Regions from separate parts of the Paenibacillus sp. ALE2 genome, predicted to be linked through region 1. Evidence: riboswitches for the same ligand, from Rfam matches in the RefSeq annotation. Region 1 holds a riboswitch; each other region holds the start of a gene.
The links. A riboswitch is a leader RNA that binds a small molecule or an ion and turns the genes downstream of it on or off. The one in region 1 is predicted to bind thiamine pyrophosphate.
Positions count from the first base shown of each region.

Region 2: another riboswitch for thiamine pyrophosphate. It lies ahead of thiC (phosphomethylpyrimidine synthase ThiC); the one in region 1 lies ahead of ACXHJ1_RS04490 (ABC transporter substrate-binding protein).
Region 3: another riboswitch for thiamine pyrophosphate. It lies ahead of ACXHJ1_RS18575 (thiamine phosphate synthase); the one in region 1 lies ahead of ACXHJ1_RS04490 (ABC transporter substrate-binding protein).
Region 4: another riboswitch for thiamine pyrophosphate. It lies ahead of tenA (thiaminase II); the one in region 1 lies ahead of ACXHJ1_RS04490 (ABC transporter substrate-binding protein).

Region 1 is NZ_CM134213.1:1,063,403-1,066,582, forward strand. It holds gene ACXHJ1_RS04480 (bifunctional 2',3'-cyclic-nucleotide 2'-phosphodiesterase/3'-nucleotidase) at 1-137, opposite strand, end outside; gene ACXHJ1_RS04485 (pyridoxamine 5'-phosphate oxidase family protein) at 356-790, opposite strand; TPP riboswitch at 1,059-1,168, shown strand; gene ACXHJ1_RS04490 (ABC transporter substrate-binding protein) at 1,364-2,407, shown strand; gene ACXHJ1_RS04495 (MTH1187 family thiamine-binding protein) at 2,761-3,054, shown strand; gene ACXHJ1_RS04500 (ABC transporter permease) at 3,051-3,180, shown strand, end outside.
Region 2 is NZ_CM134213.1:706,483-709,662, reverse strand. It holds gene ACXHJ1_RS02855 (alpha/beta hydrolase) at 1-332, opposite strand, end outside; gene ACXHJ1_RS02850 (IclR family transcriptional regulator) at 610-1,353, shown strand; TPP riboswitch at 1,471-1,582, shown strand; gene thiC (phosphomethylpyrimidine synthase ThiC) at 1,769-3,180, shown strand, end outside.
Region 3 is NZ_CM134213.1:4,233,187-4,236,366, forward strand. It holds gene ACXHJ1_RS18570 (ABC-F family ATP-binding cassette domain-containing protein) at 1-1,038, shown strand, start outside; TPP riboswitch at 1,124-1,232, shown strand; gene ACXHJ1_RS18575 (thiamine phosphate synthase) at 1,549-2,142, shown strand; gene thiO (glycine oxidase ThiO) at 2,200-3,180, shown strand, end outside.
Region 4 is NZ_CM134213.1:2,912,960-2,916,139, forward strand. It holds gene thiM (hydroxyethylthiazole kinase) at 1-391, opposite strand, end outside; gene tenA (thiaminase II) at 417-1,106, opposite strand; TPP riboswitch at 1,239-1,341, opposite strand; gene ACXHJ1_RS12780 (NAD-dependent malic enzyme) at 1,411-3,132, opposite strand.

The DNA.
Region 1 (3,180 bases):
TCCATGATCCGCAAATTCACCGTAGCGCTATCGCGAGAATTGCTAGCTGCCCAGGATGGAGCGGCTGAAAACACCAGTAGGCTACAAGCTACAACTGCTGCTGTAAACCCTCTAAACCAATTTTTACGAAATAACAAAATATACCCCTCCTCATTAAGGTGTATGCCTCATATACATACTTTTGCACATATATGTAAGCTTTGAACCCACCATTCCTATTTTAATCCAACGCCAGACAAAAGAGTAGTCATTTGCTTAAAATATTTATGAAAAAATAATTATTTTGCTTATAAAAAAAGCCAGTAAATCTCCTAAAAAAATTGGAAATTTACTGGCTTGTCCGTTTATATTGTTTCTATTTCGTCCACACCTGGCGCTCCGTTTGTTGACCCACGTACTCAATACGAGTTGGATTGACGTCTAAAATGACATAATCGGGATCATCTGGTCCGGAAAACCATTTTTTCAGAGAATCATTCCACACTTGTTTGCGTAACCCCTCATCAGCTGTAATCTGGACGGTAGCCTCCACTTCCAAGACTTCCTTCGTGCCACCCACTTCATAGCCCAGCAGCAAATAAGCATTCGGATTGTCCTTTAGCTCATCCACTTTATGTGTTTTGCGATCCGTCGCCAGATGAATGTTCATTCCATCGTTAAAAAGGGCCATATAGCGTACTTTCGGCTTTCCGCCCTCTACCGTACCTAACGAGCAAAATTTGTTGTTATCCAAAGCCTTCACAATGGCTTGTTCCAGCTGACTGCGATCCAGTGTCTCCGTTTTACCCACAGTACAACAACTCCTTTTTACGAATTAGAATTCTATAGGGCTATGCCACTTGGCACCAGCTCTCCTAAACATACAGTGTAGCTGTTCTAAAAATAACATGACCAAACAGATCTGAATGATTCATGTTCATTTTCAGATCAAAGCTCACAGTAAAAGTGTACCCTGTCGTTCGGCAAATGAACCGTGAGCGCTTCCTCAAAGCTGGACAGACCCGCTTTCAAGGCATATAATCGTCGTAGTAAACCCGAATAAACGAACCCATTAAACCATACAATGCCAGGGGTGCTGGAATCGGCCGGCTGAGAGTGTGTCCCAAGACACTGACCCTTACAACCTGATCTGGGTAATGCCAGCGTAGGAATGCTTAAGCAAGATGTGCCTTTTATTAAAACAGGACATCCCTTACTTTGGTATATACAAGCGCAAGCGTCCCGGAATCTCGGGACGCTTTTTTTGTTGAAGATAAAGTTGTTGGAAAGATTGCTTCCGGCAGATGTGATTTTTGTGAAAATGGGGAATATAAACTGTCTGATTGGACGGATAACGGGTAATTAAAAAGGAGAGAACACAACGATGAAGCGCATGAAAATGTTAAGCCTGGGTCTGATCAGTCTGTGGCTCATGGCTATGACTCTGACCGCTTGCGGCGGCAATCCCCCTACATCTCAAAAGGAGGTTCCTGCTGCCGACACTTCAACGTCTACCTCGGCAAAGGGGCTCAAAGATGTTAAAGTCGTGCTCGACTGGACACCCAATACGAATCACACGGGACTCTATGTCGCCAAGGACAAAGGATTTTACGAAAAAGCAGGCTTAAATGTCCAAATCGTTCAACCAGGTTCAGGAGGAGCCGACCAAATGGTTGCTTCGAATGCTGCACCTTTTGGTATCAGCTATCAAGAAGGCGTCACTCAGGCTCGCATCCAAGGCGTACCGCTCGTATCCATCGCTGCGGTGATTCAGCATAACACCTCTGGCTTCGCAGCTCCGGTAGACCGCGGAATTAAAAGCCCGAAAGATTTCGAGGGTAAAAGCTACGGCGGCTGGGGTTCTCCTGTAGAAGAAGCGGTCATGAAATCCATCATGGATTCAGACCAAGGTGATGTGAGCAAAGTGAAAATCGTCAATATGGGCAATGCAGACTATTTTACAGCCGTGAAGCGGGATATTGACTTTGCCTGGATTTTCTACGCATGGACCGGGATTGAGGCCGAGCTTCGAGGCGAGCCCTTGGATATGCTGTATGTAAAAGATTATTCCAAAAGTCTCGATTACTATACACCTGTAATTGTGAGCAATGAACAGACGATAAAAAATGATCCTGACCTAGTCAAAGCGTTCATGGATGCTACCGCACAAGGCTATGAATACACTATCGCCCATCCAGAAGAAGCGGCGAATATCTTAACTAAAGCTGTGCCAGAGCTGGACAAAAAACTGGTACTTGCTAGCCAAAAATGGCTAAGCCCGCGTTATCAGGACGATGCCACGCAATGGGGCTTACAAAAAGCAGAGGTATGGCAAAACTACTCGGACTGGATGTATGAACGCAAGCTGCTCAGCAAACCTTTGGAAGTCGATAAGGCCTTCACAAACGACTTCTTGCCCAAGCGTTGATCATTTTGTTAAAACGCTAAATAAGACTTGACTAGAGAAGTGAACGAAGCGCCACTACGCGCTTTGTGTGTAAAAATGCCACACAACCTATCAAAAAACTAAAGTGCTTTTAAGGCGGTTGGTAGCGGAGCGGTTCATTTGAATCTGGAGAAGCGAAGCGTTCGCCTGAAGCTTTCTTTAGGAAAGCTAGCTTCGGAAGCATACACTTAGGGAATTCTTACCTTTAAAATTTAATTCAAAGAATCCCATGGCAACAGCGATCGTAGGATCAAATGAAACGCGAAGCGGTCTCCCCGCCTTAAACCAATTTATTTTCCTAATAACTTAAACAATAAAGGACAGGTGAAATTCACATGGCTAATACACTGCTCAGCATTCAAGTAATCCCTAAAACACCTAATAACGAAGACTCTTACCCCTATGTAGACAAGGCGATTGAGGTCATCCAGCGTTCCGGTGTCAAACATCAGGTGAATCCATTGGATACGACCATGGAGGGCGAGCTCGACGAGTTGCTGAAAGTGGTTAAAGAAATGCACGAGGCTTTGACGGAAGCTGGAAGTCCCAGCGTCATTTCACAGATCAAAATTGCACATAACCCACAGGGCATCAGCATGAACAAGCTGACCGAGAAGTATCGCCCATGAATCCGAAAGGCAAGAACGCATCCTGGTGGAAAAGCGTATGGCCGCCCCTTGTGGCGGTCCTCTTCTTTTTAGCGGCTTGGCAGGGAGCGGTTTCCTATTTACATATTGAATCCTGGCTGCTGCCAG
Region 2 (3,180 bases), 360 kb from region 1:
CTGAAAATAATGGTTTTCCGCGATTGATCCGCCGGGATATACCAGCCTTGTACGATACGGCTACCATCCTTGGCTGGGAAGCTGACATCTTCATAAGGCATGCCTTTGGCCTGCATCGGATTAGAGTACAAGGGTGCGACGGTGGGATTCGTAAGCACCCAGGCGATGTAAGCATGCAAGGCAATAAAGCAAAACAACAGAAAAAATACGACCGACAGCAGCAGAGCAATCACAACGTGCTTGAACCGCAGCATACGGGGATTAAAGAGTGGGGTGGACGGCTCCTGAACAGCGGTCTGTAGCTGAGCGTTGCGCTGGGATGTCGAAATCATGTAAGAGCCTCCTTATATAAAATTAGGTATAATTCCACTTGAAAATAGTAGGGTATGTCCGTATAGATACCTATTATCGTATGATGGCTATTATCCAAAGTCAACGCCTGAACCGGAAAAGTAAAAATGATGCAAAGAATTGTCGATGTTTGTTCTTGTTCTGTAATATGGTTGTCACAAAAACATCGGTTTACAGTAGCCGCGACTATTCTATATAATTTATGTAACCATGTTTCATAGTGTGAAACGAATATGGATACAAGAGGAGCGGTTCACGATGGAAGACCGTAAATTAACCGTCCGCGCTGTAGAGCGTGCACTTGATATACTGCTGTGTTTTACCGCAGAATCTGATCTTGGTCTAACGGAGATTGCCTCCCAAATTGGTCTACATAAAAGCACTGTTCATCGTCTTTTGACTACGCTGGAGGATCGGGGATTTGTCGTTCGGAATGCCGAAACGGAAAAATATAGGCTTGGTTTTCGCATATGGGAGCTGTCCACGCATCTGTCCCAAAGCGATGAGCCGGCGGTGTTGTTACAGCCTGCAATGGAAGGACTGCGTGATCGCTTAGGGGAAACGGTCAGCTTGTACCTGCGGGATGGAAGCATGCGTATTCGCATACAAGCCGTGCAGAGCAATCAGGCGATCCGCAGGGTTGCGCCTGTGGGTGCGTGTATGCCGCTGGCTGTGGGAGCCTCCAGCAAGGTGCTGGCGGCCTTTATGCCACCACAGGAGCTGGAGGTGTTGCTAAGCAGTGAAGAATGGCCACCTTCGGTAGACCCGGAGGTTTATAAAGCCCAGCTGCAGGACATTCGTGAGAAGGGCTATGCGACCAGCTATGAAGAACGTGAGCCAGGAGCTGCGGCTGTGGCCGCGCCTATTGTGAACCGAAAGGGACAGGTCACGGCGGCTTTATCTGTATCCGGCCCGGTCAGTCGACTTGCGCCCGAGACGCTGCATGAGTTTGCACCGATTTTGATCGAAGCAGCCAAGGAAATGGGGCTTATGCTTCCGTGACAGTAATCAATACAAAAGGAAATCATACAAGGGTTGCCAAAGCTATAAATTTAAAGTAGTCTGATAGAGATGGCGGTATGTCTGTTATAGCCACCAATTCATGTGAATAGAAAGTATCACAGTTACTGGGGGAGCCTGTAATGCGGGCTGAGATGGAATCAGGCAAGATTCCGGACCCTTTGCACCTGATCTGGATCATACCAGCGTAGGGAAGTAATCGGCCATTGAAATGTATACGCAGCTGCTGTCTACGACCGCGCATTGGAATATGATTATTCCACGTGCGATCGGTTTGGATAGCTGTTTCGTTTGATTAGCCGGTTCCCTAGGGAACCGGCTTTTTTGCATAGATCAGCGCCACCCTGGGAATGGTTCGGATCGGTGTGTCATTTCAACGAAACGGGAGGAATGGACCATGAAACCGACAGAAACAAAAGGAACAAAAGAAACAGGAGTGAAATCAGCAGATGCAGGATTGGCAGGAATAATAGAAGTAGAGGGAGAGAAGGCCAAAGCGGAGCAAGCCAGTGGGCTAAAGCCCTTTCCGGGGAGCCGTAAGGTGTATATTCAAGGTTCTCGGCCGGATATTGCTGTGCCTGAGCGTGAAATCGCGCTAAAACCCACACATACGCCGCAGGGAACCGAGTATCATGAGCCACTGCGTGTATACGATACCAGCGGTCCGATGACGGACGAAGCCTACCAGGTCGACATCCGTCAGGGATTGCCACCATTACGGCGAGCTTGGGCACTGGAACGGGGAGATGTGGAGGCTTATGAGGGCCGCGCCGTCAAGCCGGAGGATAACGGGATGAAGCCTGGTTCCAAACGGGAGACAGTGGAATTTCCCGGCGTGACCAACCGTCCGCTACGGGCCTCGCAAGGACGCACCGTGACGCAAATGCACTATGCGCGGCAAGGGATCATTACGCCTGAAATGGAATTCGCGGCGATCCGCGAAGGCGTAGAGCCCGAGTTTGTACGACAGGAGCTGGCGGCTGGACGAGCTATTTTACCTTCAAATATCAATCACCCGGAAAGCGAACCCATGGTCATTGGGCGCCAATTTCACGTAAAGATCAATGCAAACATTGGAAATTCCGCGGTTACGTCCTCCATCGAGGAGGAAGTGGAGAAGATGGCCTGGGCTGTACGCTGGGGCTCAGACACCGTCATGGACCTGTCTACAGGCCGGAATATTCATACAACGCGCGAATGGATCATCAGGAATTCTCCCGTACCGATTGGAACGGTGCCGCTATATCAGGCACTGGAAAAGGTGAACGGCGAAGCTGAGAAGCTGACGTGGGAGCTGTATCGAGACACGCTGATTGAGCAGGCGGAGCAGGGAGTGGACTATTTTACGATCCATGCGGGTGTATTGCTGCGATATATACCGATGACGGCGAATAGAATGACGGGAATTGTATCCCGGGGCGGGTCGATCATGGCAGCCTGGTGCCTTGCACACCATCAGGAGAATTTTTTGTATACGCATTTTGAAGAAATCTGTGAAATTATGAAAGCCTACGATGTGGCCTTTTCTCTCGGGGATGGTCTGCGTCCAGGGAGTATCTATGATGCGAATGATGAAGCACAATTTGCAGAGCTGGAGACGTTGGGCGAGCTCACGCAAATTGCATGGAAGCATGATGTCCAGGTCATGATTGAAGGGCCAGGACATGTCCCTATGCACAAAATCAAGGAGAATGTGGATTTACAAATGGAGATTTGTAAGGAAGCCCCCTTTTATACTTTAGGGCCGCTGACGACGGATATCGCACCAGGATATGATCATATTACCTCAGCTATCGGGGCGGCGATGAT
Region 3 (3,180 bases), 2.6 Mb from region 1:
CTTGCTAAGTTGCTGTTGGAAAAGCCAAATGTATTGCTGCTGGATGAGCCTACCAACTATTTGGATGTGGAGCATATTGAATGGCTTACGCGATATTTGAAGGATTATCCCTATGCTTTTATCCTCATCTCACATGATACTGAATTTATGAACCAAGTTGTTAATGTAATCTACCATCTTGAATTTGCTAAGATGACCCGCTATTCAGCTAACTATGAAAAGTTTCTTGAAATGGCGGATCTGAACAAAGCACAGCATATTGATGCATATGAGAAGCAGCAGGAGTATATTAAGAAACAGGAAGATTTTATTCAGCGCAATAAAGCGCGCGCATCTACATCAGGCCGTGCAAAAAGCCGTGAAAAGCAGCTTGATCGGATCGAACGTATTGATAAGCCTGAAGAAGCTGCAAAGCCAACCTTTCAGTTCAAAGAAGCCCGTGCGAGCGGGAAAACGGTTTTTGAGGGTATTGATTTTGAAATTGGCTACACTCATGCCCTTTTGCCTAAAATGTCCATGACGATCGAACGTGGCGAAAAGATCGCAATTGTTGGCTGCAATGGTGTTGGTAAGTCTACGTTGCTCAAAACCATTCTTGGGAAAATACCTCCAATCAGCGGAAAAACCTATCAAGGGGATTTCTTGCAGCCTGCTTATTTTGAACAGGAAGTAAAGGCGGAGAAAATTACACCGATTGACGATGTATGGAATGAATTTCCGCATTTGAATCAGCATGAAGTACGAGCGCATTTGGCGCGCTGTGGTTTGAAGAATGAGCATATCACCCGGCCTTTGTCTGCGCTTAGTGGTGGAGAACAGGCTAAAGTCCGCCTTTGTAAACTGTTAATGCGTGAGAGCAACTGGGTACTGTTTGATGAGCCTACCAACCACTTGGATGTCAAAGCAAAGGATGAACTCAAACGTGCTTTGAAGGAATACAAAGGGACCGTATTGCTTGTATCCCACGAACCGGACTTTTACGAGGATTGGGTAACCAAAACGTGGAATGTAGAAGAGTGGTCTAGTAAAGTTAACTAAAATCCAGTTCTGACAGATTTCACACAAGGTGGGGTTTGCAGAATTAGGAAAATATGCTAAGCTATCTTTAGCTGATACAATAAAATAGCCACACTAGGGGAGCCGCCCATGCGGCTGAGACGAAATAAATGGATTTCGGACTCTTTGTACCTGATCTGGGTTATGCCAGCGTAGGGAAGTGAGTACTGTACAAACAAGGTAGTAGATCTTTACTTTTGTTTGTGCAGGGAACGATATACGTTTACGGATATAATAGTCCGTTCGATTTTGAACGTTTGTCAAGCCACTTCCTTTGGGAAGTGGCTTTTTGCGTTTCGTTCATCCTCATTTGTTCGAGCTTCCGTAGACGGATTTACATATGATCTCCTTTCATTATTGCTGGTACATGTGGCTGGCTCCGTATGATATTACCCAATAGGGAGCTGCAACAATATAGTTCAGCTTATACGATTATTTTATATTTTTTAGTCCAAGTGAGGTGAAAATGAGATCGAATTACACGTAATTACGATGGAAAGTGTCTCCTGTGTGGATGTACCCAAAGTGGCTGCCGCTATTTGTCCTTATATTCATTATGTACACGCACGTTCGAAACAGAAGGGTGCCTCTGCTTTGCTTTCTTTGACTCGTAGCATGATCGAGCAGGAAGTTCCTTTGCAGCAAATTGTAGTAAATGACCGTATGGACGTAGCTTTACTTACCTTGGCAAGAGCTGTCCAGCTACCTGCTAATGGGTTATCTGTGATGGATGCGAAAAGTCTGCTTCCAGTGGATACACGCTGTGGAGTGTCTGTACATTCCTTGGAGGAGGTGCAGACCGCTGAGCAGGGGGGAGCAGACTATGTACTATTTGGTCATGTATATGAGACCTATTGTAAGGCCGGTCTTGTACCGCGGGGTGTAGCACAGCTTGAACGCATTTGCAGATTGTCGGCCATTCCGGTGATAGCGTTGGGAGGCATACAACCTCATCATGTTCCAGAGCTCTATCATGCCGGAGCAAGCGGAATTGCGGTGATGTCTGGTATATGGGAAGCAGAGTCACCCGTTGCAGCAGCGATGGAATATAGGCGAATGGTAGATCTTGTAGTTCACGACCTGTAGCAAGAAAACGAGACGAAGGGAAAGCAGAATGCTCACCGGAGAGGAGACACGGAACATATGTCAAAGACACATACAGAGAAAAAAGCAATAGGACACGCAGAATGCTTGGTCATAGGCGGGGGTGTGATCGGCAGTGCCATTGCTTATCATGTGGCTAAGGAGGGACGAAGTACAATTATGCTGGAACGATGTATCCCCGGTGAGGGAGCATCAGGAGCAGCGGCGGGAATGCTGGCAGCGGAAAGTGAAGAGTTCTCAGACCTTGAGCTGGCACGATTTGCTCGCGCAAGTCGAGATGCATTCCCTGACCTTGTCTGTGATTTGGAGCGTTTATCGGGTATTTCAGTTGATTTTCGTACAGAAGGTTTTGTGACCCCTTTTCGTTCAGAAGCAGAGGGCCAAAGACGCTGGAATGCTGCGAATATCCGAGAGGATGATAGCCCTATTTGGTGGGATGCCAGGGAATTGGCTCGACGGATTCCGGGCTTGGCAGATCAAGTAATTGGGGCTATATACCGATCAAAGGAGACACAAGTGGCCCCTGTTCAGCTTTGCCGTGCTTATGCAGGGGCAGCTGCGGTGCTGGGAGCAACAATATGGTCTGGAACTCATGCTGAGGAACTGATCATACAGGACGGCCGAGTTTGCGGTGTGCGAACGGATAGTGGATTTTTTTCCTGCGATCAGGTCGTGATTGCCGCAGGCTTGGACAGCTTGAAATTGCTAGAACAAATTGGATTTGATTATCCTCTTTATCCAGTCAAGGGTGAAGTGGTAGCAGTCTCCTTGAAGGACCATCCGTTGGATTATACCATTTATGCCGATGATGTTTACCTCGTGCCTAAACAGAATAACGAGCTTTGGATTGGGGCTACGAGTCTTCCACATCAATATGACAAAGAGGTGACCGTAGGAGGCTTAAAAGGACTGTTAGCACGTGCATCTGCCTGGTTGCCGCGTGTACAAGAAGCTTCTTTTATACGTGCTTGGGCGGGCTTACGTCCACAGGCAGCTGCGGAGCGTCCTTTCATTGGCCCT
Region 4 (3,180 bases), 1.8 Mb from region 1:
CGACTTCGGCTGCATTGCCTCGTACTAGTGAGATGTTAACCTCGTTTAGAATTCGTAGTGCTGACTCGGTTCTAAAGCTAGTCGCTCCTGCACCGACCGGATCTAACAGAACTGGAACACCGTGAGCATTCGCCGATTGTCCAGCAAGGATCATGGCATCCACCAGCTCACGGTTTAGCGTACCGATATTTAACACGACGGCGCCCGCTATTTTGGCCATATCTGCTACTTCCTCGGGTGCATAAGCCATCACCGGGGAGGCCCCTAGTGCATATAGGCCGTTGGCTGTAAAGTTGGTGACCACCACATTGGTTATATTATGAACGAGGGGGTTGCTGTTTTGTACCTTTGTCAGGAGCGCCGAATAACTTTGTTCCCATATATTCATCATGTTTATCCTCTCTCATCTATACTGATTATTCCAAGACCGTAGCGCGCATCTGGACGGGCCATTGTTCCTGCTTATAAGCCATATCCCAGAACATATATTCCAGCTGGCAGCTTAGCATAAAATGCTCAATCATCCGCTCTCGCTCGGCAGCCGTGGCGACTTTCGCCCAAGCATCCACACGCTCTCGATATTTGAAGGTTACATCTTCAATTTGGTTGCCATAGAAGCAAATCCACTCATAGAACGGATGAGACTCGTCTGGTCTTACCTCATCCATTAGCCTGCGTCCAATTTCAAGATATGTCCATGGACATGGTAGCAGCACGGCCATGATTTCCCCAAGACTACCCTCATGTGCGACGGTCAGCATATGGCGGATATAATGATGAGCGGACGGAGCGAGTGGATATCCCTGCATCTCTTCATAGGTGACACCTGCGATAGCACAAAAATTTTGATGCGGATGAACCTCGCTGTTGAGAATAAAAGAGATCTGTTCGTTAAATACAGCCATATCCTCCCGGCTCGTGCTTTTGGAGATTGCGATGCCGTAAATCCGCATGTAGGCGTTCAAATATTCAAAGTCTTGTTTTACATAGTGAATCAGCTGTTCCCTTGTTAAATTTCCTTCAGCAATACCTCTCACAAAGGGATGCTCATAAATGGCTTGAAAAATGCCATCCGCCTGCTGACGGAGCTCTTGCGAAAAACTCATTTCCCCACCTCCAACAAAAATGGAGAATAAGAAGTCCCGTAAGATACAATTCTCGGAACAATGCCAAAAAGCCGCCCCGAAAACTGGAGCGGCTTCAACATAGGTTCAATGCGCAAAAACGCCTGAAACCCTATATAGAAGGCTCCACTTTCCTACGCTAGTACGAACTAGATCAGGTTCAAAGGGTCCAAGATTCATTCTTGTCTCAGCCATAATGGCTCCCCTAGTGGACTTTCCTATTCTTTTGACTAATACTGTACATTCGTTCCTATGTTATGTCAAATTGCTTATGCCTAGTGAAGGATTAGTGAGGGTGATGGATTACACTTTCCACGGCTTTGACCCTCACATATTCCGGTTTCCACATTGCATCCCGAATGGCTTGCTCAATATCTGGAAGGTGTGCCTGAGCTACCTGATCCTGAATTGCGGCCTTCGCTACCGCAACCGCAACCGCAAACGAAACATCACGTAATTTTCGAATATGGGGCAGCAGTGCGCCGCCAAGTTCATTCGAATCTACGGCGTTGGCAACGGCATCAGCTGCTGCGGTAAACATGGAAGGAGTGATTCGTTTGGCCTTGACCACAATTGCGCCTAGACCCAGTCCCGGGAAAACAAAGGCATTGTTCGCCTGACCAATTTCAAATTTCGTACCGTTATAGGTGACGGGCTCAAAGGGACTTCCCGTAGCAATCAATGCTTTGCCATCAGTCCATCGTATCAAATCCTCGGGTACCGCTTCAGCCAGATTGGTAGGATTGGACATGGGCATAATGATCGGGCGTTCCACATGCTTTGCCATTTCCTTGATAATCTCTTCAGAAAAGGCACCCGCTACACCGGAAGTCCCAATTAAGATTGTAGGTTTTACCTGACGGATGACCTCCAACAACGGTATTTTGCCGTCTTCCGATCGGGCCCATGAGCTGATTTCTTCCTTTTTACGCACATATGGTTTCTGATAATCGAGTACATCTTCCATATCGTCCGTTAATAGCCCACGATAATCAAAGGCCCAAAACGACCTGAAAGAATCTTCTGCAGGAAGCCCGTCCTCGATCATAGCGCTCCGTATTTGGTCGGCGTTACCGATTCCTGCTGCCCCTGGACCAAAGACAAGTATTTTTTGTTCACGTAGCGGAATTTTGGTGACACCTACCGCCGAAACAATCGCAGCTAATGTGACTGCTCCTGTGCCCTGGATGTCATCATTGAAGGTGAGAATGTTTTGACCGTATTTCCCTATTATGTGGCGTGCGTTCACGCTCCCCACATCCTCCCAATGCAAAAGCGCCTTCGGGAATTGTGTTAACGTTTTGCTAATAAAGGTATCAATAAATTGATGATAGGCTTCTCCGCGAACTCGTTTATGGCGGTTTCCGATGTATAGCGGATCATTCAGCAGCTTCTCGTTATTCGTGCCGACATCCAGTACAATGGGCAGCACCCTCCCGGGATGAATGCCTGCCGCAGCTGTATATACAGCAAGTTTGCCAATAGCAATGTTAATTCCCCCGACACCCCAGTCACCAATTCCCAAAATACTTTCTGAATCCGTCACGACGACAAGGTCAACATCCTCACTACGCAATCCGGAATTATAGAACGCCTGTCCGATACCGTTCGGATGATCTATCGATAAATATACGCCCCCGGGACGGTTGTACTCATGGCTGTATTCTTGAATGGCGGTTCCTACAGTCGGTGTGTAGACTACGGGCAGCATTTCACTCAAATGGTCGGTTAGCAGCCGATAGTAAAGCACGACATTCCGGTTATGAAGGTCGTTAAGTGAAGCATTTTTACGCAGCATGGTGGGTTGTGCCAGGAATTGCTGATAAGCCCGAACGCTCTGTTTTTCCAATGAAAGGACAGTGGGAGGAAGAATTCCTTCCAAGCCCAGTTCTTTGCGTTCTTCTTCTGTAAATGCCACCCCTTTGTTCAAAAGAGGGTTTGCTAGGACGTCCTTTCCTCGTAAGGGAGTAGATAATGACCCATCACGATTGACATGAAATGCTTTCATAAAAATACCTTCTTTCCCTATATTTTGATAATTATTCATGATGAAAAT